3 regions of the Pseudoalteromonas sp. KS88 genome follow, and region 1 is predicted to be linked to each of the others. Evidence: predicted binding sites of a transcription regulator. Region 1 holds the regulator's gene; each other region holds the start of a gene.
What was found. The regulator FliA, encoded in region 1, starts transcription of late flagellar genes. The targets are predictions, from matches to a motif close to CTAAAGNTNNNNNNNNNNNNGCCGATA.
Positions count from the first base shown of each region.

Region 2: pomA (flagellar motor protein PomA) is a predicted target of FliA. The motif match lies at 2,799-2,825, and genes of this name have one in related genera.
Region 3: C7Y70_RS15010 (DUF4402 domain-containing protein) is a predicted target of FliA. The motif match lies at 1,940-1,966, and genes of this name have one in related genera.

Region 1 covers NZ_PYHV01000016.1:79,480-87,495, reverse strand. Annotated here, with positions in the region: gene C7Y70_RS10405 (chemotaxis protein CheA) at 1-1,435, opposite strand, end outside; gene C7Y70_RS10400 (protein phosphatase CheZ) at 1,450-2,217, opposite strand; gene cheY (chemotaxis response regulator CheY) at 2,235-2,618, opposite strand; gene C7Y70_RS10390 (RNA polymerase sigma factor FliA) at 2,659-3,369, opposite strand; gene C7Y70_RS10385 (MinD/ParA family protein) at 3,396-4,256, opposite strand; gene flhF (flagellar biosynthesis protein FlhF) at 4,249-5,754, opposite strand; gene flhA (flagellar biosynthesis protein FlhA) at 5,778-7,886, opposite strand; gene flhB (flagellar biosynthesis protein FlhB) at 7,970-8,016, opposite strand, start outside.
Region 2 covers NZ_PYHV01000028.1:3,983-11,998, forward strand. Annotated here, with positions in the region: gene C7Y70_RS17300 (DNA topoisomerase III) at 1-926, opposite strand, end outside; gene C7Y70_RS17305 (flagellar motor protein MotB) at 1,045-1,965, opposite strand; gene pomA (flagellar motor protein PomA) at 1,968-2,735, opposite strand; gene xseB (exodeoxyribonuclease VII small subunit) at 3,036-3,278, shown strand; gene ispA ((2E,6E)-farnesyl diphosphate synthase) at 3,282-4,169, shown strand; gene dxs (1-deoxy-D-xylulose-5-phosphate synthase) at 4,273-6,138, shown strand; gene C7Y70_RS17330 (hypothetical protein) at 6,532-8,016, shown strand, end outside.
Region 3 covers NZ_PYHV01000021.1:121,091-129,106, forward strand. Annotated here, with positions in the region: gene C7Y70_RS14995 (thymidylate synthase) at 1-251, shown strand, start outside; gene galU (UTP--glucose-1-phosphate uridylyltransferase GalU) at 282-1,163, shown strand; gene C7Y70_RS15005 (SPOR domain-containing protein) at 1,294-1,902, shown strand; gene C7Y70_RS15010 (DUF4402 domain-containing protein) at 2,022-2,615, shown strand; gene C7Y70_RS15015 (DUF4402 domain-containing protein) at 2,636-3,103, shown strand; gene C7Y70_RS15020 (fimbria/pilus periplasmic chaperone) at 3,112-3,924, shown strand; gene C7Y70_RS15025 (MSCRAMM family adhesin SdrC) at 3,931-6,861, shown strand; gene C7Y70_RS15030 (SPOR domain-containing protein) at 6,887-7,492, shown strand; gene C7Y70_RS15035 (FlgO family outer membrane protein) at 7,540-8,016, shown strand, end outside.

The DNA of each region.
Region 1 (8,016 bases):
TACCGTGGTCAACCGAGTTTCTCACCAAGTGAACTAAAGGATCAGCCAATGCTTCCACTAAATTTTTATCTAAATCTGTGTCTTCACCAACTAGCAATAGATTGATGTCTTTTTTCAAGCTTCTTGCTAAGTCACGAACAACTCGAGGAAACCGACCGAAAACCTTTTTGATTGGCTGCATACGGGTTTTCATTACCGCGCCTTGCAGGTCAGCTGTGACAACATCTAAATTGGAAATTGCCTTTCCCATCACTTCGTTATTAGTATTTGTTGCTAAGCTAACCAAGCGATTTCTGACCAATACAAGTTCACCAACCATATTCATGATTTCGTCTAGGCGTTTTGTATCCACCCTAACGGTTGTTTCAGCTTGAGGTGGTGGTGGCTTTTTAGCAGCACTAGCTGTCGAAGCTGCTGGTGCAGCTGGCTTTTCAGCAGCTTTCGGAGCGGCTGGTGTGGCCGGCTTACTAACTGGTGCAGGCTTTTGAACAGCTTCTTTAGGGGGTTCTGGTTTTTTTGCTACAGGCTGTTCAACTGCATTTGCATTCTCTGCAACTGCTTTAGGTGCTGAACCTTTACCATGAAGTTCATCAAGTAAAGCCTCAAATTCATCATCGCTTATGTCGTCACCAGATTCATCACTAACTGAACTTTTTGATTCAGCTGGTTTAACTTGTTGCCCAGTTGCCGGGGCATTATCTACAGCAACTTCACCAAAGCTCCCTACACCATGTAATTCATCTAATAAATTATCAAATTCGTCATCTGTTATGTCATTACCAGATGAGCTCGGTTGAGTTGGAGCACTTTCAGTAATTGGGCTTTGACCTTTACCATGCAATTCGTCGAGTAAGCTTTCGAATTCATCTTCGGTAATTTCATCAATGTTGTCTTCTGTTGAGCTATTATCTACTTCACCATTAAATAGCTCATCAAAAGCAAACGGATCTTCATCATTAACACTGGGTTCTTCCGTAGCAGGTTCTTCTGCTGGTGCGGCTGCAACTGTATCTGGCACTGAGACAGGGTCGTTCTCATCATCACTTGGGGGCTGACTTAATTTATGTAATACAGCTAACAGTTCAGGGTCTGCTGGTGCAGGCTGTTCACGATTTTGAATAGTCGCAAACATTTCATTAATAGTATCAAGCGCCTGAAGTATAACATCCATGAGCTCTGAGTTGACTGTCCGTACACCTTGGCGCAGCAAATCAAATACGTTTTCAGCACCATGGCAAGCATCAACAAGTTCGGTCATGCTTAAAAAACCAGCACCGCCTTTAACTGTGTGAAAGCCGCGGAATATCGCATTCAGTAAATCGGTATCATCCGGATTATTTTCAAGCTCTACTAGCTGTTCTGATAAAAGCTCAAGGATTTCTCCAGCCTCAACTAGAAAATCCTGTAAAATGTCTTCATCGACTTCAAAGCTCATGCAGTGCTCTCCTCTTAGAAGCCCAAACTTGACAATAAATCGTCAACATCATCTTGCCCATTGACTACATCATCTCGCGATTCTTTGTCAATAATTGGTCCTTCAGGACCGGCAAGTGTATCTTGTGCAGGCGGTGTTACGGCTTCGGCAGGTGTTTTTATTTTTTCACCACTAAGCTCGTGGCTACCAAAAGCGGTAAGTAAATGAATTAGGCTATCTTCAACTTCTCTAACTAATTCAATAACCCTTCGTATAACTTGACCTGTTAAATCTTGAAAATCTTGTGCCATTAACACGTTTGTCATCAAGCCCTGTAACTCATCTGTTTTTGTATGAGAATGGCTCATAAATTTATCTAAACTATGACAAAGTGTTTTAAACTCACCAAGCTCAATTTCACGACTCATTAGACGATCCCAAGTTGGCTTGATGTGAGCAATCTCATCTGCTAATTCTTGCGCTATTGGTAAACTTGCTTCAACCGCGTCCATCGTTTTGTTGGCAGCATTTTCAGTCATTTCCATGACATAGTTTAAACGCTGTTTTGCATCTGGAAGTGCATCTGTCGTCAAATCCGATAAGCGCGTATCAAGTTCAAAGTTTTTTAACGCATCATGCAGTTGACGCGTTAACTTACCCACTTCAGCAAACAACTCAGATTGCTCTTGAGAAGCCGCATCAATAATTAGCTGGTCAGCTTTTTCTTGTTCGCCATTTTCAAGGTAAACAACAAGCTGACGGGCTTGTTCTAAACTGATCTGAGGCGCAGCAAGTGCTGACATAAGCCTCTCCTATTTATTTAGCCTAGGCGCTCGAACACTTTTTCCAATTTGGTTTTCAGTGTTGCGGCAGTAAATGGTTTTACAATGTAGCCGTTAACGCCGGCTTGAGCAGCAGCAACAATTTGTTCTTTTTTAGCTTCTGCTGTCACCATTAACACAGGGATATGTTTAAGCGTTCCATCAGCTCTGATAGCACGTAATAAATCAATACCTTGCATACCCGGCATATTCCAATCGGTTACAACAAAATCAAATTCTTGATTTTGTAACATGGGTAAAGCTGTTGAACCATCGTCAGCTTCTTGTACATTTGTAAAGCCTAAATCTCTTAAAAGATTTTTGATGATACGTCTCATCGTCGAAAAATCATCAACAACAAGAATTTTCATGTTTTTATCCAAAACATCCTCCGGTGAGGTCTGAACCTATATTTACTTACTTCTAGTTTATCCAGTCATTGATTTTTGCTTTTAGCTTAATCATCGCCTGACCATGTATCTGGCTCACACGCGATTCACTAACATCGAGTATGTGCCCAATTTCTTTTAAATTCATTTCATCATTGTAGTATAGCGAGAGCACAAGCCCATCCCGCTCTGGCAAAGACTTTATTGCAGCTAACAAGGATTCATTAAAACGTTCATTCTTAACGTTATTAAAGGGCTTGTCCAGTGCAAAATCTTGACCAACAGGAGTTATAACATCTTCATCAACTCCTAAATCCTCAATGCCTAGTACTTTACTCGAATTTACATCACTAAGGATATGATGGTACTCATCAAGCGTAATATCAAGTTTTTCAGCAACTTCAAAGTCTTTAGGTTCACGGTTTAGCTCGCTTTCTAACCCTGAAATTGCTTCTGCCACCATTCGACTGTTCCGATGAACCGAGCGTGGAGCCCAGTCACCACGGCGCATTTCATCAAGCATCGCACCACGAATTCTTATGCCAGCAAAGGTTTCAAAGCTGGCACCTTTTGAGGTATCGAAATTTTTTGACGCTTCAATCAATCCAATCATACCCGCTTGTATTAAATCATCTAGTTGCACGCTTGGAGGTAAACGCGCAATGAGATGACATGCCACTTTCTTAACTAATGAAGCATGTTTCTCAATAATTGCATTTAAGTTTACTGTTGATTGATATCCCATCGCTTTATTCACCGATGCAGTCATAGTTAGCCGTTTACTAATTTTTCTATGAAGAACTCTAAATGGCCTGATGGTTGATTAGGTATAGGCCATTTTACTGCTTTTGTCGCTAATGTTTTAAATGCAACCGCTGCTGGGGAGTTAGGAAATAACTCTACAATGACCTTTTGTCGACGAGTAGATTTACGCATATTCTCATCATATGGCACGGTTGCAACCAGCTCCATTGAAACATCTAAAAAGCGATCTGTTACTTTGGAAAGTTTGGCAAATAGTTCATGGCCTTCGCGCATGCTGCGCACCATATTGGCAACTATTTTAAATTTGTACACACCATGCTCACGACTGAGCACTTTGATTAGTGCGTAAGCATCTGTTATTGAAGTCGGTTCATCGCAAACAACAACCATGACGTCTTGCGCTGCGCGAGAAAAGCTCAGCACCATGTCAGAAATACCTGCGGCAGTATCAACAATTAAAATATCAAACTCAGTGCTCAACTCACTAAATGCACGAATTAATCCAGCATGCTCTGAAGGTGACAACTCGACCATGCTTTGGGAACCAGAAGTCGCAGGGACTATTTTAATACCTGCTGGCCCTTCAACTAAAATTTCGTCAAGCTCACACTCTCCAGAGAGAACATGAGACAAGTTCCGCTCTACGCGTAAACCAAGCATCACATCGCAATTAGCTAAGCCTAAATCGGCATCCAGTACTAAAACCCTATTACCTAATTGGCCTAAAGCTATTGCAGTATTAAGTGATACATTAGTTTTACCTACACCACCCTTACCACCAGTAACAGCGATAACCTTTACACTGTTATTATTGTTTTGACTCATCTTTCGCAGGCCACTTGCTTGATCTAATACTGTGTTAATCATACATCCCTACTGTGCTTGACGCTACTGCTTGACGTCTTGAATGTTGTACTTTTGTTCTTTTTAAATATAACTGTTCTGCTTTTTTAACCAATTTTTCAGCATTTGCGACACGAATATCTTCAGGAACTCGCTGACCATTAGTAAGATACCCTATTGGGAGGCGATTTTGAATCGCTATGCTAATAATCTCGCCTAAACTAAGCGATTCATCCAACTTTGTGAAAATACAGCCACTTAGCTGAACTTTTTTAAAGTGCCTTACGGTTTCTTGCAGTACGTTAATTTGTGCTGTAGCGCTTAATACTAAATAACTACGAATATCAACGCGCTGATTACGCATTAGCGTGTTTAGTTGCTCAGTTAACCGTAAGTCTCGTTGGCTCATTCCTGCTGTGTCTATTAATACTAGTCGCTTATTTCGTAAATGGTATAAAACTTCTGCTAATTCATTAGCATCTTTTACTTGTTTTACGCCACAACCAATAATTCGGCCATAAGTTGCAAGTTGCTCATATGCACCAATACGGTATGTATCTGTAGTAATTAACGCTACTTTATCTGCGCCATACTTTTGCGCGCCCAATGCAGCCAATTTGGCTACTGTCGTAGTTTTACCCACACCTGTAGGCCCAACTAAAGCATAAACACCGCCTTGACGTAAAATTTCATTATTTGTTGTGTGCATTTGGTTTTCAACCATTTGCAATAACGCTTTCCATGCCTCTTGACGAGACACATCATCAGGAATAAAACACGCCATTTGCTCTGCAACATCATGCTCGATACCCATGCCTACCAAGCGGTCAATCATACAAGCTCGTGTAGGGTCACGACGCGCCATATCTTGTTGCATTAAACCTGAAACTTGGTGTTCAAGTAGTTGTCGGATTGCATTCATTTCATCACGCATGGAAGTCATTTCATCACTTTGCGGATTTGCTACGCTTTTATGCGATTGCATAGGAGCGCCTAAATCATCAAAGTCACTTTCTAACTCATCATCAAAACCTAAGCTATGAGCCTGAGTACGAACCTTAGGGGTTGGCTCTCTACGGGCAAAATCTGGATGAGCCTGTGGTTCATTAACAGATCTAGTTGGCTCAGAGTATCTAGTCTGCTGATGCGTTTCTTGAGATTGAAACTGCGTCGAGGTATCAATACCCGATTGATTGAACATCGACGCAAGCTCAGGAGAACGAGGGCGAGGTGATTGACGCTCAAGCAATGCTTGTAAACTGTCAGCAACCGCAGCCTGTGGTTCTTGTGGAGCACGTTTAGGCGCTGGCTTTATAAAATTATTAGGGTTGCTTTGCGCTTGAGCCGCTGGCTGAGGAGTTGGCTCTTGTGGTGCAGCTTTGTCGTAATCAACAGCAGCAACAATCTCAACGCCATTAGCCAGCTTTTTATTTGACATAATAACCGCATCAACACCTAGTTCATCTTTAACTTCTTTTAGTGCGGTACGCATATCTTTAGCAAAAAAACGTTTTATTTTCATGGTTCACAACCCTTCTAAATCAATTATTGGCCTACTGAGCTGACAATCTTGATCTGTCTTTCGTCTGGTACCTCTTGATAAGACATTACCCGTAAACCTGGGATGGTGTACTTAACAAATCGAGATAACACAGTGCGTAACATTCCTGACGTTAGCAATATCGAAGGTTCACCGGCCATTTCTTGATTCTGATGCGCTTCAGTCAATGACTGTTGAAGTCGCTCTGCAAGTCCTGGTTCGATACCGGCACCCTCGTCGCCTGCATTTTGAAGTGACTGATGCAACATCTGTTCCAACTCAGGCGCCAAAGTTATGACTGGGATTTCTGAAGACATACCAACCGCGTCTTGCACGATTAATCGACGCAATGAAATACGTACTGCAGCCGTTAGTACATCTGGGTCTTGGCTTCGCGGGCCATACTCAACAAGAGTCTGAACAATTGAACGCATATCACGTATTGCAACTCCTTCGTTAAGTAAGTTTTGTAATACTTTAACCACTGTAGTTAGTGGTAGCACGTCTGGCACAAGGCCTTCAACTAAACGCGGATGGCTTTTAGCAAGCATATCTAATAAATTTTGAACTTCTTCATGACCAAGTAAAAGCGCAGCGCTGTTAGTTAATAACTGACTAATATGTGTTGCAACAACAGTGGCTGCATCAACAACCGTGTAGCCTAATGACTGTGCTTCATCTTTTTGATTCGCTTTGATCCATACTGCATCCAAACCGAAAGCGGGATCTTTTGTTTCTATGCCCTTGATCGGACCAAATACTTGACCTGGGTTGATTGCAAGCTCATCACCATGCTTAAGTTCACCTTCTCCACTTGATACGCCCATCATTGTTATTCTGTATGCATTAGGGTCTAACTCAAGATTATCGCGAATATGCACCGGCGGTACTAAAAAGCCAAGTTCTTGTGAAAGCTTTTTACGAACGCCTTTAATGCGATTCAACAGTTCACCGCCTTGCGATTGATCGACTAGCGGAATAAGGCGATAGCCTACTTCTAAACCAATAACATCGACTTGTTGAACATCATCCCAACCAAGCTCTTTTTGTTCTTGTTTATTCGCAACACCTGTTCCAGCAGGGCCACCGTTTGCAGCTTCTTCCTCTTTCGCCGCCGCTTCTTTAAGCTTATTTTGCTGCGTGTAATAAGCAAGGTAGCCTAGTAGTGCACCTAAACTTAAAAAGGCAAAATGTGGCATGCCAGGTACTAAGCCCATTACGATTAAAATGCCAGATGCAATAAACAACGATTTCTCGTTGCCAAGCTGGCTTTTGAACTGATCGCCCATATTTAGCGATTCATTTTGACGCGTTACAACTATTGCGGTACCGATTGATAAAAGTAAGGAAGGTAACTGAGCAACTAAACCATCACCAATGGTTAATAATGTGTACACTTCCATTGCTCGACCAAATGAAAGGTCGTGTTGGATCATGCCAACAAATAAGCCACCAATAATATTAATAATTAAAATAACAATACCGGCTATCGCATCACCTTTCACGAATTTACTCGCACCATCCATTGAGCCGTAAAAATCCGCTTCTCGCGTTACTTCCTCACGGCGGTCTCGTGCTTGCTCTGCACTGATAAAACCAGCATTCAAGTCAGCATCAATAGCCATTTGTTTACCTGGCATCGCATCGAGGGTAAAACGTGCTGATACTTCTGAAATACGTCCAGCGCCTTTGGTGATTACAACAAAGTTTATAATGATAAGAATTAAGAATACAACGAGACCAACAGCATAGTTACCACCGATAACCACAGAGCCAAAGGCTTCTATTACCTTACCAGCAGCATCGCCGCCATTATGCCCCTCAAGTAATACCACTCGAGTACTGGCAACATTAAGCGCCAAACGCATAATTGTTGCGATAAGTAATACCGCAGGGAACATACCAAAGTCGACCGGCTTCATGGTGTAAACAGTAACCAATAAAACCACTAAAGCGAGGGCTATATTAAACGAAAAAAGTATATCAAGTAAGAACGGGGGCAGTGGTAAAATAACCATACCTAGCGCAGCGAGCACTAATAAAGGCGTACCAACACCTTTTGCATACTCTTTCTTATCTTTATTAAGTTGTTGTAATACAGCTTTAAATTCCATAACCCTACAATTTCAAAAAATTGACACTGTACGGATTTTGCAATAACTATTCCAAGTTACTGTCTTATAGAAATAAAGCATACTTAGTATTTATAAGCATCTGGGATAGGTAGTGTTTTATTAAGCTCTG
Region 2 (8,016 bases), on a different contig from region 1:
GCTGGCATCGTAAACGCTTTCGCTGCATCTATTTGCAGGGCTGATAAATTATACGGTAAAGGGGCTTGCTGTTTTTTCTGCTTTTGCTCAAGTGCCGTAACTTCGCCTTTTTGTCCTGCTATTCTTGATACGACATTCTCTGCAAGACCTCGATGTAGTACTCGCCCTTCTTCATCTTGATAAGGCTCGCACGCTTTGCTTGGTTGCCACTTAGCGGTGAAACTTTGTTGCTCCTCCGTATTTAAATGAGCAAACACTTCATAAAATGGTTTTGCTACAAAATTAGTAATTTCATTATCACGATTTACCACTAACCCTAAAATAGGTGTTTGTACGCGCCCAACAGAAAGCACATTACCAAACCCTGCTTTTTGCCCAGCTAAGGTATATGCACGGGTTAAGTTCATACCAAATAACCAATCGGCGCGAGAGCGCGCCAGTGCAGAAACACTCAATGGAATAAAGTCACGATTACTGCGAATACTTGCCAACGCTTTCTTTACTGCACTAATATTTAAATCGCTGATCAATAAACGTTGAATTTGTTGTTTTTTGGCTTGGCTAAGTTTTACTTGCTCAATCACCTCATCAACAAGTAACTGCCCTTCTCTATCGGGATCACCAGCATGAATTAATTGATCAGCTTGTTTGATTAACTTTTTAAGTATCGTAAGTTGTTTGCGGGTTTTTGGTTTAGCTTTTAATTGCCATTGATCAGGCACTATGGGTAAATCATCAAAGCGCCATTTTTTATACTGCTCGTTATAGTCGTCAGGTTCAGCTTGTTCGAGCAAATGACCAATGCACCACGAAACGCAATCACCATTTGCTACCTCAATGTAACCATCATGCTTTTTATGGGGTTTAGGAAGTGCATCAGCGATAGCACGACCCAATGATGGTTTTTCTGCGATATACAGTTTCACAACGAGCTCCAACACTGTTCATATAAACAGTACTTTAGCACACTATATTATCGATTACATAAATTTAAGCACAACAAAACCTTTCACACTTAAAATTTATACCATTCGACTCAATCCATTACCTTACTTCTATAGGATCAGACTCTTTTGCCTTGCCTTGCATAATTGAAATTTCAACGCGTCTGTTTCTGCGTCTGTCGGTATCTGTTTCATTAGGAACCAATGGACGTGTTTCAGCATGACCAACAACGACCATCCTGGTTTTATCAAAACCCTGAGCTTTTTGCATTTCTGTTGCAACTGCAACAGCACGCTTAGATGACAGATCCCAGTTATTTGTATACAGCTCATTTGACACCTGGAAGTCATCGGTATGGCCTGAAACCGTAATTTCACCCGGTACGTCTTTTAATAAAGTCGCTATATCTTGAATAATAGGTTTAAAACGGGGCTGTAAAAATGCACTGCCTGATGGGAACGAACCATTCTCTCGGATACGAATAATTATTTGTTGCCCTAATGACTCTAGCTCAACTGCGCCATCCATAATTTGTTGCTCTAACTGTTGCGCAATCTTCTTAACGAGCTCATTAACTTGCTCTTGATCTGCAGACGATGTGGATTGTTCAGAAGCTTGTTGTTGAGCGGTGCTTTGCGACTCACCACCACGTTTATTACCACGTTGTTCTTGACGCCCCCCGGCCGAGCTTTCATCTCCTGCTTGAAACTCAAGCATTTGTTGAGTCATCTCAACGGTTTGCTGTTGAATGGTTTCAATGGGCGTGGGTTCAGGTTTACCTGGGGTAAATTCCATCGCTATGACAGAGGTTCCTTTTGGTATATCTTTTACCTCAATCTTATTTTGCACACCAAAAGCAAATTTCATTGAGCCCGCAATCTGTTTAAATTTAAGCACATCCATTTCTGAAAATGCGAGCAAGAGTACAAAAAAGCACATTAACAATGACATTAAATCAGCGAAGGTCCCCATCCAAGCTGGCAATCCTGGGGGGGGACATTTGCACTCTTCATCAGACATGCTTACTCCTCAGTGTCCACATTACGCTTAGATTCAGCGAGGTAATTCTTTAAAATCCCTTCAATAACTTTTGGATTTTGGCCATCTTGGATACCTAAAACAGCATCCAAAATCAAACGTTGGTTCATTGCCTCTTCTTCTTTACGAAGCTCTAATTTAACCTGAATAGGGATCGCGATAACGTTTGCTAAAAAGGCACCATATAAGGTAGTTAATAACGCAACCGCCATTGCTGGGCCGATTGCTTTTGGATCATCCATGTTTGATAACATTGCAACCAAACCAATCAACGTACCGATCATGCCCATAGCAGGTGCGATATCAGCAAGCGCTTTAAATAGCCCTGCCCCTGATTCATGACGTGTAGAAGTAAGCGAGATGTCTTTTTGGAGCGTTGCGCGAACAACATCAGCATCATGTCCGTCCACGAGCATATCAACGCCTTTTCGCATAAAGCCGTTGGGAATTTCGGCCTCTTCGAGAGCCAAGAATCCTCCTTTACGAGCAGAATCAGCAAGCTCAACGGCCTTTTCAATCAGCTCTTCAGGCGATTCAATTTTAAACATAAATGCTTTAGCGCATACTTTACCAATACCTAAGAATTGGCCCATGGTGTAGTTGGATAGAACGATAAATATCGAGCCACCAAATACGATGACAACTGATGGCGTGTTGTAAAACATAGCCACTTCACCGTTACTACTTTGCACCATCGACATTACGATTAAGCCAATTGCCCCAAGAATACCTATAATGGTTGCTAAATCCACTTACCCCTCCAGAGGAATTGATACTTTGCTACTTTTAATAACAAACTTTTATTATTAACTGCTTATCGGCAATAGATTGAATTACTTAAATCATTTACGTGAATAAATGAGAATGACGTTGCCTTCTATACTGTTATTTTAATCTAACCACCTTAAGCTGCAAGGTTTAAGCATAGGCTCAGTCAAAATAAAAAAACAAATAACGCGTAAATAAATAAAAAAAATGCATCAGTCTTTGACCTAGTTTAGCATTCCCCCTAAAATTGGCCTCAATTTCATATCATCTAAGTTGAATCCACGATGGCGACTAAAAAACCTGAAAATTTGAGCTTTGAGCAAGCACTTGAAGAATTAACTGTAATCGTCACCGACATGGAACAAGGTGATTTATCTCTTGAGCAGTCTTTAAAGCAGTTCGAACGCGGCATTGCGCTAGCCAATGCATCTTCAAGTAAATTACAACAAGCAGAACAAAAAGTGGCAATTTTGATGGGCAATGACCCTCAGTCACCACTTACTGACTTTAAAAACGACTTGGATTAATCGGTGCATATTTTAGAGCAAATAAAAGTTGCACAACATGACGTTGAAGCCAAACTAGATAACTACTTTTCACTACCGCTTGATACTGAAGATAATATTAAAAAAGCAACACATTATGGGGTATTGAATGGCGGTAAGCGTATACGCCCCTTTCTGGTTTATGAAACGGGTAAAATGTTGGGCGCAGAAAAAAAAGATTTAGATGTGCTTGCTGCGGCAATAGAGTGTATACACAGCTATTCATTAGTGCATGACGATTTACCTGCGATGGATGATGACGATTTACGCCGAGGCCGGCCGACATGCCATATTGTGTACGGTGAAGCTCATGCAATTTTAGCTGGTGATGCACTGCAAACATTGGCCTTTGATTTAATCGCTAACCATACGTTTAACATACCAGCTTCTCAACAGCTTAAAATGATTGCTGCATTAAGCAAGGCGTCAGGTATTGAGGGTATGGTGGGAGGACAGGCGCTCGATATTGCTGCGACTGATGAAGCTATTTCATTACCAGCACTCGAACGCATTCATAAGCTTAAAACCGGTGCTTTGCTCAATTGCGCAATTACACTAGGGGCATTGTGTGCACCTAACACCAGTGACTATACGTTTTCACAGTTAAAAATTTTTGGTGAATCTATTGGCTTGGCATTTCAGGTACAGGACGATATTCTTGATGTAGAAGGCGATACCTTTATCCTTGGTAAGCCTCAAGGGTCAGATATAGCGGCGAATAAAGCCACATACCCTGCACTTCTTGGTCTTGATGGTGCAAAAGAGAAAGCTCAGTTGTTATTAGCAGATGCCCTTAATGCATTATCGAATATCGATGCCAATACTGAATCTCTTGCGCGCTTAGCAGCGTATATTGTTGAACGTGACCATTAATAAAACACAATGGCAAACGAATAAAGACATACAAAATAACTAAAAAATCAGAGCAACAATACGCTATAATAATCTCTGGTTAGCGAAGGATGTATTAAAAATCATGACACTTGATAGTAACAAGTATCCATTATTAGGTTTGGTTGAAGAGCCAGCCCAGCTGCGCGATCTAGCGCAAGAAAAACTGCCCGCATTTAGTGATGAGCTTAGAGATTATTTGCTTAATTCAGTTTCCCAAAGCAGTGGTCATCTGGCCTCTGGTCTAGGCACCGTTGAACTCACTGTTGCGTTGCATTATGTATATAATACACCAGAAGACCGCCTCGTTTGGGATGTAGGTCATCAAGCCTACCCTCATAAAATCCTAACGGGTCGTCGCGACCAAATGCATACAATTCGCCAAAAAGATGGCCTGCACCCTTTCCCTTATCGTGATGAAAGTGCTTACGATACATTTAGTGTTGGTCATTCAAGCACATCTATTTCAGCTGCCCTAGGTATGTCAATTGCCGCACAAAAAGAAGGCAAAAGCCGTAAAACAGTAGCTGTAATTGGTGACGGCGCAATTACTGCTGGTATGGCGTTTGAAGCAATGAACCATTTAGGTGATGTTAAATCAGACATGCTGATCATTTTAAACGACAATGAAATGTCTATTTCTGAAAATGTCGGTGCTTTAACCAATCACTTCGCACGAATTTTATCAGGCAGCTTTTATACCAATATTCGTGAAGGCAGCAAAAAACTACTTTCAGGTGTACCTCCGGTAAAAGAATTAGCCAGTCGCATGGAAGAGCATTTAAAAGGCATGGTGATCCCTGGTACTTTCTTTGAAGAATTAGGCCTTAATTATATCGGCCCTATTGATGGTCATGATGTAAATATGTTGGTAGACACGTTGCGCAATATGCGCAACTTAAAAGGTCCACAGCTGCTGCATATCAAAACACAAAAAGGGAAAGGCTATAAGCCCGCCGAGGCTGACCCTATTGGCTACCATGGCGTGCCTAAATTTGACCCTGCCGTGTCAAGCTTACCAAAGTCTAAACCAGGTGCTGCAACGTTTTCAAAAGTATTCGGTGATTGGCTGTGTGATATGGCAAGCCAAGATGACAAGCTAATGGCGATTACTCCAGCCATGCGTGAAGGCTCTGGTATGGTGCGCTTTTCAAAAGAACACCCAGAGCAATACTTTGATGTCGCTATTGCAGAGCAACACGCCGTTACTTTGGCTGCCGGCTTTGCATGTGAAGGCTTAAAACCCGTTGTTGCTATTTATTCGAGCTTTTTACAACGCGCGTACGACCAACTAATTCACGATGTTGCACTACAGAATTTACCGGTACTATTTGCCATTGACCGTGCAGGTATTGTTGGCGCGGATGGTGAAACCCATCAAGGTGCATACGATTTAAGCTTTATGCGTTGTATTCCAAATATGATCATTATGGCACCTAGCGATACCAATGAGTGTCGCCAAATGCTTTATACTGGTTATCAATGCAATCAGCCTGTTGCTGTTCGCTACCCTCGTGGCGGTGCCGGTAATAGCGAAATTAATGAGCAAATGACCGCCCTCGAAATCGGTAAAGGACGAGTTATTAAACACGGCAGCAAAATTGCAATATTATCTTTTGGGACGCTACTTGAAAACGCATTTTTAGCCGCTGATGAGTTAGATGCAAGCTTAATAGATATGCGTTTTGTAAAGCCACTAGATACAGACTTAATCGATTCACTGCTTAGCGATCATGATAGCTTTATAACGCTTGAAGATAACGCCATTGTTGGTGGTGCTGGTTCTGCGGTTAATGAGTACTTAGCAACAGTGAAAGCAAAGGCAAGCATTTTAAACCTAGGCATTCCAGATGAATTCATCAAACACGGAACACAACAGCAAATGCATGATGAAATGGGTTTAGGTGCTCAGGGTATACTCGACAGCATACAAAAATTTGTTACTGACTAGGGTCTGTTTACCTTTCAAGGTCAAATAAAAAAGGAGCAAATGCTCCTTTTTTTTATTTAAAATCATAATACTAAAAATAAAATCCGATTATTTTCTCTTATTTGCATCCAATTATATTCCTTAAACGTTTTCACACTGAGGTTAACTCGTGAGCAAAGTTTCACGCTTTTAAATTATACCAATCGACTTAAATATTTAGCCTTTCTAGCGTGCTAAATAAAGCGCTAACGGCGTTTATCCGTCGCTATAAATGACTAATAACTTAACACGATTGGTATAAGCTGTTTTAAGCAAACTCTTTGTATGTTCACATTTAATGGAATATTTAAGAAGGTACAAACTATGAAAACGTTCAACTCAGGCAACATTTCTCAATCTATTCAGTCTCGTTTAATGACAAGTAAAATATGCTTATCTGCGCTTAGTTTAGCAATTTTAATAGGTTTAACTGGTTGTGATGGCGATGATGGCAGCACCGGCCCTGCTGGTATGCAGGGTGAAATGGGCGCCCCAGGTGATAATGGTACAGATGGCGCTGATGGTAATGACGGTGTAGATGGTGCTGATGGCACACCTGGCTTTAATGCCGCAACATTTATTTTAGCGAATAACGGCACTGACAATGCAGGCACCATTGATCTAATTGATCAAAATGCTGCAAAGTTAAAAATATTTAATAGTGGTGCAAATGAAGGTGTTGCAGTTGATAAGTTAGGCAACTTAATTCAAGCAAGTGACTTAGGCAATGGGGCTATCAGTACTATATGCCAAGTGCAAAGTCGTAATGACGGTGGTATGTTTAATACTGATCGTGACCGTACAATTACTGGTACTAATACTACCTTGGTAAACCCAAAAGGTATCCATGTTTCTCACAAACGAGGCTTGGTATTCATAGCCGACTTTAATGCAGTTCAAATCACTGTATTTGGCGCCACCGCCGCAGGTGATGCAACTCCTCTAGCCACGACAGTTACAGATGCAAAACCTTGGGATGTTACCTATGATGATGTAAACGATCGTTTATATGTGGCACTAACGAATGGTGATGTTGCAGTATATGACAGCTACGTCGATGGCGGATTCGTGGCAATGCCGACACGCACAATCACACCAAGTAACGATGCGGGCGAAAAGATTTCAGTCAATATTCATGGCATAGCTTATGATGCCAAAACTAATAAATTAGTGCTTTCAGATGTAGGTAGCGCCAGTGATGCTACAGACGGCTCACTCTTTGTGATCAACAATGCTTCGCTTGCAGATGGCAATACCAGTGTTGCTCGTAGTATCGCAGGGCCCGCAAGTATGCTTGGTAACCCAGTAGATATAAGCTTAACGGGCAGTGATTTACGTGTCGCAGAAAAATCAAACGATGCGGTATTGGTATTTAGTAATATTTTTTCAGGTGAAAGTGGTGATATTAGCCCTGATAGCGTAACGCAGACTATTAAACCAGAATCTATAACCGAAACTGTAATGCATAGTGATATGGCGGATATATCAGACAGCTATATGGTTAATGTGCCATTGATGGGTGTTGCAGTAAGTAGCAACCCCGGTGTTGAGGGTCCTACAACAGGACATATTTCACGCCTTAATACACCACTCACAAGTGAGTTTGGCAGTTATAATGCGAGCCAAGCAATCGAAAGTGTTACCTTTGATAAAGCAGGTAACAGCTATACAACGTTTGATAACAGCACCACTTCTACTGGTGGGATAGTGATTTCTAATAAGGTGGCTATGCATCGTGATGGTGAGGTTTTTTCACTAAGCCAAGATTCGATTATCAGTGGTGATAATACCGGCCTTATCTCACCAAAAGGCTTGGATGTAGCATCAGACAGCGGCTTAGTTTTTGTTGCTGAGAATAAT
Region 3 (8,016 bases), on a different contig from region 1:
TAGTGGCGCAAATTACCGGCCACAAACCGGGTAAGGCATACCATAAAATTGTAAATGCGCATATCTATGAAAACCAGCTAGAATTAATGCGTGATGTTCAATTAAAGCGTGAGCCATTTGAGTCACCTCAGTTGCGTATCAATCCTGCAATTAAAACATTAGAAGACATTGAAACATGGGTCACAAGAGATGACTTTGAAGTCATTGGCTACCAATGCCATGACGCGATTAAATACCCTTTTTCAGTGTAGGACAAATAATACCCATTTAAGGAGAATCAAATGAAAGCTGTTATACCAGTTGCGGGCCTAGGAACGAGAATGTTACCTGCAACCAAAGCAATACCGAAAGAAATGCTGCCAGTTGTAGATCGACCATTAATTCAGTATGTGGTTAGCGAAGCCATTGCTGCAGGAATCAAAGAAATTGTATTAGTTACTCACTCTAGTAAGAACTCAATAGAAAACCACTTTGATACCAGTTTTGAATTAGAAGCCACGCTTGAAAAGCGGGTAAAGCGGCAATTATTGGCCGAGGTGCAATCGATTTGCCCGAAAGACGTAACCATCATTCATGTTCGCCAAGGTGAAGCAAAAGGCTTAGGCCATGCGATTAACTGCGCAGCACCGATTATTGGTGACGAGCCATTTGTGGTTATTTTGCCAGATGTGATTATTGACGATCATGAAAGCAATCTCAAAAAAGACAACTTAGCTGAAATGATCACACATTTTGAGCAAACGGGTGAAAGCCAAATTATGGTTGAGCCAGTGCCTATGCAAGATGTTGATAAGTTTGGTGTTGTCGATATTGGTGACGAAAATATAACACAAGGCCAAAGTGCTGCTATTGCTAACATGGTTGAAAAGCCACCGGTTGAAACTGCACCATCAAACCTTGCGGTGGTTGGACGCTATGTTTTAAGTAAAAATATTTGGCCATTACTCGCAAAAACGCCTGCTGGTGCAGGTGATGAAATCCAATTAACCGACGCCATTGCCATGTTAATGGAAAAAGAGCCTGTGGCAGCTTACGCCATTAAAGGGCGCAGTCATGATTGTGGCAGTAAATTAGGCTACTTAAAAGCAACTATCGAATTTGCCCTACGCAGAGATGAGTTTAAAACTGATTTATCACAGTTTATTAAAGGCTTAGTAAAATAGGCAATAAACCAATGAATTATAAAAAGTGCCTAAATGGCACTTTTTTATTTTATAAACATAACGATTAAACACATAAGCTGGCATTTACTTTGCTTAATTACCGTATTACTTTTTAACTAAAGCGCAAAAAATGCATATTACACTTCGAATTTGGCTTACTTTGATGTTAGCAGTGCTGATGGCCGGTTGCGCCATGAATGAAAGTCACGAGGTTGATGATTCATCATCACTTATCTCTGATCAGCAAGTTAAAGAATATGTTGCACAGTGGCAGCAACAACAAGGCAGTATTAATCGACTTGCAAGTATGGAAAATGATCTAAAACTTCTGATTATGGCGTTGTCGTCAAATTCTCAATTAGCACAAGGTCCGTCAGAACTTCGTTCAGAGCGGGTGGATGTGCTCCATGGTAATCAGGCCACTCAAACGGATAAAAGTAATGTGGTTGGTGAATCTATATACCAAACAAAGTCGGATTCCCTTGCAGGTGCTCAGCTAGGACTTTATTTGAGACCAGAGCTGGTTAAGTTGCAAATAGTGAGATTACACCGAGAATACCCTCATGCGTTTAAGCAGCTCGACTTTTTAATGACTCAGCGAGAGAACAAAGGCGTTACGCTTTTTGGCTTACGCGTAGGCCCTTTTCAAGATTATACAGAAGCTAATACTTTTTGCTTAATTGCAAAAAATATGGGACAAAAGTGTTTAAGTGCGCCATTTGTCGGCCAACCTATATGAATAAAGTACGCTTTATCTTTTGTTTCAGTAATTAAGCGTAAAGTATTTGTCCTAACTGTCGATAATAATTATGATAGGGACAACATAGGGTAATGTCCCGTCTTTTATAAGGATTTAGTATGAAATTATCTTCTACTTTACTAGCAGTAGCCGTCGCTGCAAGTTCTTTTGGTGTTTATGCTACAAGCGAGAGTTTTAGTGCAACGGTTAAAGTACAAAATACAGTTGTTTTGACCAAAGGTAATGATTTAGATTTTGGTATTATTCGTGCGGTTGCAGATCCAACAGGCGCTAACCAAGCAACCTTAGTTATTGATCCAGATCCAGATGCAAGTCCTGTATCGTCAAGAACTGATAACTCACCCGCTATTATTTCTATCATAGGGCAAGGTTCACCCGCTTCTTTTACTGTATCAGATGTCGTACCTAATGCTCGCTTAACAATCACAGATCCAACAGCGACAGTACTCGATTCTGATGGCCAGGGTTTAAATGAGCCAAACTTCACTGTTGGCAGTTGGACATATTTTATTACCAGTGGTCCAAATGCTAACACACCTTATACATCAGGAAACCCAAACTTAACAGCTGATGCAGATGGGAGTGTTGAGTTTAATATTGGTGCAACTCTCTCTACCGCTGGGATTGCTTCTAGTGAAGCATACCGCGATACTGATTACACTGGTAACTTCCAGATTGAAGTTGCTTATTAATTTAGGCCGCTGAGTTTATTATGCGCTTGTGCACTATATTGAGCTTGTATTTAGCGTTATGCCCGCTATTAGTTAAATCAGCCAGTATAGAGCAGCAAGCGCTTGATTTTGGCACTTTAGTTGTTTTACAAAGTGAACAGTTCGGCTCTGTAATAATTAAAGATGACGGCACCATAAATACCACCGGTGATATTTATATTATTAGGGAGGGTCATCCGGCAGAGCTTATATTAACGGGTATTCCAACAGGCACCCGTGTAACAATGAATTTAGTCGCGCCTGTTACCCTTCAACACGATACGCAAGGCAGCAGTAGCGCCGATTTTAAAGTGAGTTTAAATGGCTTTCCAAAGTACGGATTTGGCGATGAATTCGGCGAAGTTCGTGTACTGATTGGTGGCAAGCTTGAAATAAACACAAGCACTAAACAATTTTCAGATGGTAACTACTCATCTTCTACAAATCTTGAAATTTCCGTGGACTACTAAGGATTAAAATGTTCAACAAGTTAACGTTTATGTTGGTTTTCAGTTTTTTATTTTTAAGTCAAAGCGCAATTGCAGACCTGCTAATTTCTCCAACCCGTATTAGTTTTGATGAACGCCAGCGTACCGCTAAAGTAAGCGTAATTAATACAAGTAAAGAATATAAAACATACCGAGTAATTTGGAGTGAAAAGCAATCTACACCAACTGGCGGCTATGTAACTCTGTCTGAAGCGACTGACACAAGTTTAAGCCCAATGACAAGGCTATCGCCAAAGCAAATGAGGTTAGCGCCCGGTGAAAAGCAAACTGTTAAAGTTGCACTTAGAAAGCCTAAAGGTTTGGCTCCTGGCGAGTACCGTTCTCACTTACTGTTTCAAGCGTTACCTAACGAAAACACCAAAATTAATAGCTCGATAAAAATTAATATGATCATGAGTTACAGTATTCCTGTGGTTCTGCGTGAAAGTGCAGAAGTACCCGAGGTAACTATTGAACATGCAAAAGTTATTAAAAACCCAGATAATCAGCGCATGCAGTTTAAATTAAAAGTTAACCGCAATACTGGGTTTAGTAGTTATGGAAAGTTAAGCGCATACTTTAAAAGCGATACAAATAGTTCTGCAGAGAAAGTAGCTGAAATTGGTAATTTAAGTATTTATTCAGATGTAGACAGTGCCGATGTTACCCTAAGCTTGTTTAGTGATAAAGCCATTACACAACCAGGTGTTGTAGAATTTAAATACACAGGGGCAGATGAATACGCAGATGTGACCTTTGCTGAGCATACATTGCCTATAACAACTAACATGTTGCTATTATAAGCGTGAATGAAAGCACATAATAAGGTAAGCAGATTATTACTTTGGCTATCATTATGCCTAAGTATTAGCGTATCAGGTAAAACGGCGCCAACAGCGAATGATGCGCTCGATACGCTGCAACTAATTCAAAGCAAACTTGCAACAGCTAACCTTCAAGTCACACCTCAAACACCGGTTTTAGTTGAGCCGCAGCAGCGAATTGCAACCGGTGAGTTTTTACTGTTTTCACTTTATTTAAATGGCCATTACTTGGGTGAGGTTTTTGCGCTCAAAAGTGAAAAAAACGTGCAGTTGGGTTTATCAGGGTTTGCAGATATCCTTCAATTTGCAATAGATATAGATTTACCAACAAGCTCAGCAAAAGGCTGGTACGCCAATCAACAAACATTTGAATTGTCTGATAACACATTAATTACAGATCATGGTGTTTTGCAGCTAGCTGATACCGATATTAGTATTGATGATGATATTTACATTGAAATTGACGTTTTAAACTATGCATTTGGTATTGCCTTTAATGTCGATTATGCTGATTTGGAAGTATACCTAAGCACAGATGAACCACTCCCGCTCGAGCTTCAGCGTCAGCGAAAGGGGAGAACCCTTAATCCAACAAAGCAAAAGTCACAACCGACACTGCCTTGGAAAGCCAGTCCTTATCAAGCTATTTCAGCGCCCGTGGCTGACTTGCAATTAAATTACAGTGCCGATAAAAACCAAAATAGAACACGATATTCATTATTAGGCGCACAAGACTTTGCCTATTTATCAGCAGAGTACTTTTTATCTGGTCGCGAAGGTGATTTATTAACAGACTCACGTTTAACTTTTACTAGGCAAGATTCACAAAGCAACTTACTCGGTGTTTTAGGCGCTAGTGAAGTTGAATTTGGCGACGTTATCGCAACTCAAGTAGGGAGTCGTTATAACAGCCAGTATGGGCGTGGCTTTAAGTTTTCTAATCGTGATCTTAACCAGCAATTTGATAACAATCGTATTAATTTAAGTGGCGCCATTCAGTTAGGGTGGGATGCTGAGCTTTATCGCAACGGAGTATTAATTGCGCAGCAACTTAGTTTAGCAGATGGGCGTTATGCTTTTGAAAATGTAGATTTATATTATGGCGAAAATAATTTTGAGTTGATATTTTATGGCCCTCAAGGACAAGTTGAGCGTAAAACTGAATACTATTTTGTTGATGGTAATCAATTAGATAAAGGTGAAGGGTTTTACGAACTGTCTGTGTCAGAGCAAGGAAAACAGTTACTCGGTAACAGCAACTTTAATAATACAGGTTGGCAAGTTGCTGGGCGGTTTGAGCAAGGAATTACTGATAACGTCTCTATTTATACAGCTGCATTGGGGCAAAAAAGAGCAGATGACGACTTGCAACACGTTGCCATTGGTGCAAACCTAAGCGTGTTTAATAGGCTCTTATTGAACCTAGATTATGAGCAAAACAACCAAAATGAAAAAGAGCTTGAGTTAACAGCACGAAGCCAAGTTGCAGAACAATCTTTACTCTTTAGAGCTACTAACCGAACTGACGAAACAAATCAGGAATATGATAGCTACCAAATAAATATGGCTGGCGAATTAATGCAGAGCGATTTTGGCCGATTAAATTATCAGAACAACCTTCTTTATCAGCAATCGGATAGTCAGGGAATATATAAACAAGTACAAAACCGTTTAAATTATGCCTTCTCAGGCCTTTCACTAAGCAATCAGCTGCAATGGCAAGACACTAATAACCATGAATTTGTTGATGGCACATCGCGCTTACAAGGTCGCTTTGGCCGTATTTATAGCCGTTTTGGCATTGATTACACCTTATCGCCTGTAAGCGAAATTACCAGTTATGAAGCCGAGTTTAACCGTAGCATTAGCAGTCAGTTACAAGCCGAATTAACACTACGAGATTCGCGAATCAATGACCTGCAATCAGCAGATTTAGGCTTAACATGGCAAAGCGATAAGTTTAGTGTGACGAGTAACTTTAATTACGACAGTGAAGAAAATTGGCAGTTTGGTGTTTATAGTCGCTTTAGTTTAGGGATGGATGCGCAAAACAATAACTATTTTGTTTCAAAACAGAGCCTAACGACTACAGGTACATTAATGTTACGCGTTTTTATTGACGATAATAACAACGGTGTAATGGATGAGAACGAACAAGGGGTTGTTGGTGTAAAAGTAAAAGGGCTACAAAACTACCGCCAAGCGATTACAGATGAGCGGGGAATAGCCTTACTTACCTCAATGCCAGCAAACCGTACAACAGATATTGTGCTTGATAAAGACAGCTTCCCAGATCCATTTTTAGTACCAGCCCACGATGGCTTTTCAATCACTCCACGAGCAGGCTTTATTGAATATATGGATTACCCATTAAATAATGCGAGTGAAATTGAGGGAGTGGTTTATCAGCAAAAAGGCCAGCACAGTGAGGTTAAACCCTATGCAGATATAGTGTTATTGGACAAACAAGGCAAGCAAGTAGCACAAACACAAGCGGCCTACGACGGGTATTATTTATTTACAGATTTAAGGCCCGGTGAATATAAAGCAGTGATAAGTCAAAATTATAAAAATAAAAAGTCGCTAAAAGAAACGCAAAACATTGCTGTAAATTTATCACCGCAAGGTGATGTCGTTATGGGTGTTGATTTTGTTTTGACCGAAAAAGTGAAGCATTCAGGGTATATTTCGCATGCTGGCAGTTTTTCATCTTTGGCGATGTTGAAAACGTATTTTCAATTAATTAAGCAGCACTTAGAGCCAAAAGCGCTCAGAGAGGCATTTTATCTAAAAGACAATGAGCGCTATATTTTAGCCTTTGGTTACTCAATAATTGAAGATAATGATTTGCAAAACACGTGTGTAGCATTAAAAAGTAAAGGTTTAAAATGCACTGTTCAAGCTCAAAAAATATAACCTATTAGTAAAAAAGGATTTATCAATGGCGCCACATGGCACAGTAAAAAACACGCTTATTATATTGCTGGTATGTTTAACCGCTTTTGGTTGCAGTACTACACATTCTAGTAACAACAGCCAAGCTACAAATGACGAACAGGTCTCTATTTCCGCAGCAGAGTTAGCGCAATTAAAGGCTTCTGCATCACAATGGCAACAAGCAAAACCAGGAATAGAACGACTACTGCTAATTGAGCAAGATTTAAAACTTTTAATCTCACAGCTTAACGCGGTGGTGGAACAAAAAACGACTCAGCCAAATACACAGGCTACACCTGTTAAAAAGCCAAAACCAGCTGTTGAGTATCAGCCAACACCACAGCCATTATTTGCACTTCAAGTGGCATCAGTTACTGAGCGAATGAGGCTAAGTAAAACGGTCGAAGAACTAAAATTAAAAGCCCCTGAGTTATTTGCCGGGGAACTTATCGCAAATGTAGAACCAGTTAAGGTAAACGGCACGACCTATTACCGATTGAAACTTGGTGCATATCAGTATCAAAAAAACGCCAGTTTAGAGTGTGAAAAACTTAAACAACATAAAATAAACTGTTTAGTAAGCCATTATACAGCGCAGCCTTTTAAGTAGGCATAATTATTGCTTTGATACTGCTATGCTCATAGAGGATGGCAAATATGCGCCTGTTAATACTTTTATTGTCACTGAGTCTAACCGCTTGTAGTTTGACCAGTGAGCCCGTAAAAAAGACGAATACTCAAGTTGAAAAAGCGACTATGGCGTCTTTTACTGTGGATCAATACGTTCGCGATTTAAGCACGCAGCTTAGTCATAAAAATGGTTCATTTAAAAGCTCGTCACGTATTGCTATAACAAGCTTTTTTTTAGCTGACGCCCTAGAAACAGGCCTTGCGCAAGGACAAGGTCATGGTCTGAGCCAGCAAATTCAAGAAAGCCTAATCACGCAACTAACGCAGCTTGGCTATAATATAATTGAGTACCGTTTAGAAAATAATTTAAATTTGTCAGCATCGGCAGATAGCATGCTCAGCAGAGACATTGCAAAATTAAATCAACGCCAGAATATTGACTATGTCATCACTGGTACATTAACGCGGCAACAACATGCCTACATCATCAATGCACGCATGGTG